Regions from separate parts of the Sedimentibacter sp. genome, predicted to be linked through region 2. Evidence: riboswitches for the same ligand, from Rfam matches in the RefSeq annotation. Region 2 holds a riboswitch; the other holds the start of a gene.

What was found. Region 2 has a riboswitch for cobalamin ahead of AAGU76_RS03755 (anaerobic ribonucleoside triphosphate reductase). Riboswitches for the same ligand answer to the same signal wherever they lie in the genome.
Region 1: it holds a riboswitch for cobalamin, as region 2 does, so the genes downstream of both, AAGU76_RS13045 (ABC transporter substrate-binding protein) here and AAGU76_RS03755 (anaerobic ribonucleoside triphosphate reductase) in region 2, are expected to answer to the same signal.

Annotation. Positions count from the first base shown of each region.
Region 1 covers NZ_JBCFAS010000003.1:258,608-261,735, forward strand. The annotation lists gene AAGU76_RS13040 (iron ABC transporter permease) at 1-337, opposite strand, end outside; gene AAGU76_RS13045 (ABC transporter substrate-binding protein) at 334-1,305, opposite strand; cobalamin riboswitch at 1,478-1,663, opposite strand; T-box leader at 1,785-1,989, shown strand; gene AAGU76_RS13050 (valine--tRNA ligase) at 2,157-3,128, shown strand, end outside.
Region 2 covers NZ_JBCFAS010000001.1:775,385-778,512, reverse strand. The annotation lists gene AAGU76_RS03755 (anaerobic ribonucleoside triphosphate reductase) at 1-1,307, opposite strand, end outside; cobalamin riboswitch at 1,405-1,577, opposite strand; gene AAGU76_RS03750 ((2Fe-2S)-binding protein) at 1,855-2,160, shown strand; gene AAGU76_RS03745 (NAD(P)/FAD-dependent oxidoreductase) at 2,157-3,128, shown strand, end outside.

The DNA of each region.
Region 1 (3,128 bases), on a different contig from region 2:
CTATGACAAAGGCAGCTCCCAATGACGCTCCGGAAGAAACTCCCAGTGTATAGGACGATGCCAGAGGGTTTTTAAGAACCGACTGCATTACAGTGCCGCTTACAGCCAAGGCCCCTCCCACAAGAAATGCCAGAATTGTTCTGGGCAGCCTCAGGTTCCACACAATTGAAACCGAAACTGATTTAACATCCGAGCTAAGGGGATATGAGAAGAGCTTGTTGGCCGCTATATTTATTATATGGCTTCCGGGAACATAAATGCTTCCCAGTCCTATGCCCATCATCACTACTATTATGCAGATTACGACGGATATGATAACCTTTATTCTTGTGCTCATTTCACATAAACTTCAGGATATACGGCTTCAGCAATCTCTTGCAGTGCCTTAACCACATTGTGGTTTGAAAGTGAACTTGATGTGTTGTCAATATAAAATACCTGGTTGTTCTTGACAGCTTCCATGCTGTCCCAGCCGGCTCTTGACTTTATTTCTTCCGTGGGGTTTTCCACATAACTTACATTTGTCAGTATCACGTCCGGATTTGCTGCTAAAACGGATTCGTCCGATACTGAAATCCATTTTTCCTGGTCCTTAAAAACATTTTCTGCACCGATTATTTCAATCATCTCATTGAGGAACACACCGCTGCCGAAGCTGTAAAGGTTGGGCATTGCGGCTATTTCAAAGTATATGGTCTTCTTTTCCTTCACATTGGCCGAAAGTTTTTTGATTTCATCAATCTTCACCTTCATTCCTTCGACAAGCTCCTGCCCTTTTTCCTTTGCATGAAGGGAATTTGCCAGGAACATTATGTCTTCATATATGCCATCCATGCTGCTGCTTGAAGGAATGTAAGCCATGCATATGCCAAGATCCTTAACCGGCTTGAAGGGGTCGTTTCCGTCTTTCTTGCTCATGCCTGAAGCAATTATCAGGTCAGGTTCAAGAGCAACAAGCTGCTCCACGTCCGGAGTCATCATGTCAAAGTAGGGTATGCCTTCCGGGAGACCTTCAATATCTCTTGAATATTTGTCGGTTGCTATAATCTTGTCTCCAAGACCCAGGGCAACGATTATCTCGGTGTTTGATGGAGACATGGAAATTATCTTTTCCACATTTTCAGGTATTTCTATCTTGTTTCCGGCTCTGTCTTCTGTGGGAAGCTCCGCCTTCTGCTGTGTTTCCTGCGCTGGTTCCTTTGAAGCGCTCTGAACCGGTTTTTCCTGCGGCATGTACTTGGAACATGCGGTTGCTGATGCCATGATAACCAACATTACCACGGCTGCTGCTAATTTCTTTTTCATATATTACCTCCGATGTATTTTAAACATCCCTGCAAATACGAATCGATTAGTCTGACTGTCTGAACAATAAAAAAACGTTTCGGATTGCCGAAACGTAATTACCACAGACTTATGAGTCCAACTGTTACTGTAAGCTATCGCCCTTCTTCCTGGAATGCATAGCATTTGCGGTATTTACGCAAATAATACTGGCAGGTTTTCCGACTCAGAGGTCATAGCTGTTTTTTACCTTCCCGGAAAATCCAGTGGTTGCTAAAAGCATAAAAAACCGCTCTCTCATTACGGCAGCAGGACTGTTTGGGATTCAAACCCAATTCCCTATTATTGCCAAAGGCGCACCAATATCGAAAGATGTTTAATTGCCTCAAGTATATTATAAAATATTATGATTGTCAATTGATTATGTAAATCCGCGTACAAATTGCTCAAATAGTTATTGACAAATAAACATTATTTTAATATTATGGTAAGTAATTAAATATGATGCTGTGATGAAGAGGAGTAGGCTCATAAACTTTCCAGAGAGTGAAACCCGCCGGTTGAAAGGTTTCATAAGTACATGTGTGCCGAAGGTAGCTTTGGAGCATTTAATCCGAACTAAAGTAGGATTAAACGGTTATTCCGTTATACAATTAAGAGCCGTAATGGAAATTAGGTGGTACCGCGGGTTTTCTCGTCCTTTTGTGAGGAGAACACCCGCTTTTTGTATGCCCGACAGCGGCAGGTCAACCGCAATGAGTTCCCGGCTTATGCGAGCGCAGCGAGCTGATAAATTGGTGAACGAAACTGCGAAGCTATGCAATACTGAAACAAAAATTTGAATCTATATTATGATGAAAGGAATATATATTATGACAACAAACATACCCAGCAAGTACAATCCAAAAGAATTTGAAGACAAGATTTATGATATTTGGATGGAAGAAAACTGCTTTAAGGCAGAAGTGAACAAGGACAAAAAACCCTTCACCATAGTGATGCCTCCTCCGAACATAACAGGACAGCTTCACATGGGGCATGCTCTTGACATGACTCTGCAGGATGTACTCACAAGATGGAAAAGGATGCAGGGCTATGAAGCCTTGTGGCTTCCGGGCTCCGACCACGCCAGCATAGCTACGGAGGTTAAGGTAGTTGAAAGGCTCAAGAAGGAAGAAGGAAAATCCAAGGAAGATATCGGCAGGGAAGAATTCTTAAAACGTGCATGGCAGTGGAAGGAAGAATACGGCGGAAGAATCGTAAAGCAGGTTAAGAAGCTGGGCAATTCATGCGACTGGTCAAGAGAAAGATTCACCATGGATGAAGGCTGCAACGAAGCCGTAGTTGAATTTTTCATAAAGCTTTATGAAAAGGGACTGATTTACAGAGGAAACAGGATAATTAACTGGTGCCCCGACTGCCAGACTACACTGTCAGACGCAGAGGTTGAGCACGAGGACATACCGGGCAAGTACTACTATGTAAAATACCCATACGTTGAAAATCCTGATGAGTACTTCGTTGTCGCAACCACAAGGCCTGAGACAATATTCGGAGACGTGGCCATAGCCGCCCATCCGGAAGATGAAAGATACAAGCACCTCATAGGAAAGAAAGTAATTGTTCCTCTGGTTGGAAGAGAAATTCCCATAATCGGAGATGAGTACCCAGACATGGAAAAAGGAACAGGTGCATTGAAAATAACTCCATGCCACGACCCCAATGACTTTGAGATAGGACTTCGCCACAACCTGGAACAGATAAACTGCATGAACGAAGACGGAACAATGAACGAGCAGGCCGGCAAGTACAACGGCATGGACCGTTTCTCGTGTAGGAAGGCT
Region 2 (3,128 bases):
AAGGACAGGTTGCCTCTTCCTATGGATGTCTTTTCTCCGTGTCTGTCCTCAAATACTCTGGTTCGGCATCCCATGGTGGCTGTTTCCTTCTCGAATCTCCTGGGGTCCTCTGCGCTCCAGCCCTCATGAATGTTGAATGAAGCATCAAGGTTCAGGAAGTTTGGAAAGAACCTTCTGGCTGAAACCTTGCAGGCATACTTGTACAAGTCGTAGTTCCTGTCTTCAGGCAGGTAGTTTACACCTCTTTTTTTCTTCCAGATATGAATGGGGAATATTGGCGTTTCACCGTTTCCAACTCCATGGTACGTGGACTTCAATACTTCTCTTATGATGCATCTTCCTTCGGCGCTTGTATCTGTTCCATAGTTTATGGAGCTGAACACCACCTGGTTTCCGCCTCTGGAATGGATGGTGTTCATGTTGTGGATGAACGCCTCCATGGACTGGTGAACTCGCTTCACGGCAGAATTTATTGCCTGCTGCTTGTACCTTTTAACTCCTTCAAGATTGTCAAGGGTTGTCTCAGCATAATCGTCGATTATCTCATCATAAAGAGAACTTAAATCTATGTTTAAAAGTTCTTCTATTTTTTTTACCTCCTCCACGTAAGTCAATCTGACGTATGGAGCCAGGTAAAAATCAAATGCCGGTATTGACTGGCCGCCGTGCATTTCGTTTTGAATCTGCTCCATGGAAATGCAGCCTATTATGGACGCTGTCTCAATTCTTTTTGCAGGCCTGCTTGAGCCGTGCCCGGCCCTGAAGCCGTTTGTGAGGATGTAGTCCAAAGGGTGCTGCAGGCAAGTCAGCGATTTTGTGGGGTAGTAATCCTTGTCGTGCACATGTATGTAGTTATTGTCAACGAAGGTTTTGGATTTTTCGGAAAGAAGGCAGTCATCCACAAAAGGTTTGGATGATTCGCTTGCAAATTTCATCATCATTCCTGCCGGGGTATCAGCGTTCATGTTTGCATTTTCTCTGGTGACGTCATTTGGAACTGTGTTGACTATGTCCATGTAGATGTCGTACTGCCTGCGGCCCCTGGCTATATTTCTTTTGTTTCTGTAAATGATGTACTCCTTTGCAACATCCTTTCTCTTGCTGGCCATGAGTTTCTTTTCAACCAGGTCCTGAATCTGTTCAACGGAAATGATCTCTTTTGTGCTGTCCGAAATGTCCTGGGCAATGTCCTTTGCCAGCTGCACATCCAGACCTGTTATCGTGTGGTTCATTGCTTTCAGAATTGCGTCTGATATCTTGCTCTTGTCAAACTCGATGAGCCTTCCGTCTCTTTTGATTACATTCATAATGTTCCTCCCTTGTCAGCATAAAAAAACTGCGGCTATTAACCACAGTCCGTATTTACTGTAAAAATATGCTCTGTATCACTTGACCAATTACCCGTTGGTGTGATCAGCTTCATGCAGGTCTTCTGGCTTGCACATTTGCATTGCTTTCTCCTTCCCGAAAAGTGGATATGAAAGCAACTACATGCATACAGCGGCGGGACCGCGCAGGATTTTTACCTGCTTCCCTCTTAGCTGCCTATTGGCAGAACATGAAACCAATATTTGATTACTACTAGATTATCATCAACTGGTTTTTTTGTCAACCTGTATTCCATGGAGCAATTATTGTTTATACGTATAAGGGGCAGAAATCTAGCGTATTCGGAAGGCGATTTTTATATCCTTCAAATATGTTTGTCATAAATCCGACGCTGCGTCGGAAAACCGACGCATAAAAACAACATTGTCCTCCAACTATCGGGTATTTTACACATTTATGTTTTTATTCCTTTGGCATGCTAATTGCATAGATTAGGACATCCAACATATTTAAAGGAGTGATGTTATGAGAATTGAACAACATCCTATTCTTCAGTTCCAGAGAGGGAATAAAATCAAATTCACCTTCAATGGACAGGAAGTGGAAGGATACGAAGGCGAAACAATAGCAGCAGCTCTTCATGCCGCCGGTGTGAAGGTGCTCGGAAAAAGCTTGTTCCTGCACAGACCCAGAGGATTTTACTGTGCAATCGGCAACTGTTCGTCATGTCTGATGACCGTAAACGGAACAGCCAACGTGAAGACATGCGTTACTGATCTGGAGGAAGGAATGATAGTCGAAACTCAGGAAGGCAAGGGAGTGATAGTATGAAACATACAGAGCTGTTGATTATAGGAGGAGGCCCTGCAGGTCTTTGTGCTGCCATAAGCGCCGCGTCCTCCGGAGCAAAGGTTTTGATAGTTGAGAGAAACAAGAATCTCGGAGGTCAGCTTGTTAAGCAGACACACATGTTTTTTGGCTCTGAGAAACAATACGCTTCAACACGTGGTATAGATATTACAGGAATATTATTGAAGGAACTTGACAAGTACAAAGAAAACGTCGAAATACTAACAGATACCACTGTTGTAGGAATGTATGAGGACGGAACTGTGACGGCTTTGCACAAGGAAGACAATTATTTCAAGATAAAACCTGAGGCTGTTGTGGTAGCCACGGGAGCATTTGAGAAGGCGCTGGCATTTCCCAACAACGATCTTCCGGGCATTTACGGTGCAGGTGCTGTACAGACTCTCATGAACGTATACGGCATCAAGCCGGGCGACAAGGTTTTAATGGTAGGAGCCGGAAACATAGGGCTGATTGTAAGCTACCAGCTCATGCAGGCAGGAGTTGAGGTTAAGGCAATTCTTGATGCGGCGCCGAAAATAGGCGGATACCTTGTGCATGCTTCCAAAATAAGAAGAATGGGCGTGCCGATTCTCACTTCCCACACAGTGAAGGAAGCAATAGGAAAAAACAGCCTTGAAAAAGCCATAGTGTGCCAGGTTGACGAAAGGTTCAATCCGGTTGAAGGCACAGAGATTGAATTTGATGCAGATGTCATGTGCATATCCGTAGGCCTCACTCCTCTTAATGAGCTGTTGTCCATGAGGGGATGCCAGATGAAGTACGTTCCGCAGCTCAGCGGTCTTGTTCCCTTGAGAAACGAGGACTACGAAACAACAGTAGAAAATGTATTTGCGGCAGGAGATGCCACCGGAGTGGAAGAAGCCAGTGCAGCAATGGTTGAAGGGTATCTTGCTGGACTTTGCGCGGCTGCAAAAATAGGTTACAAG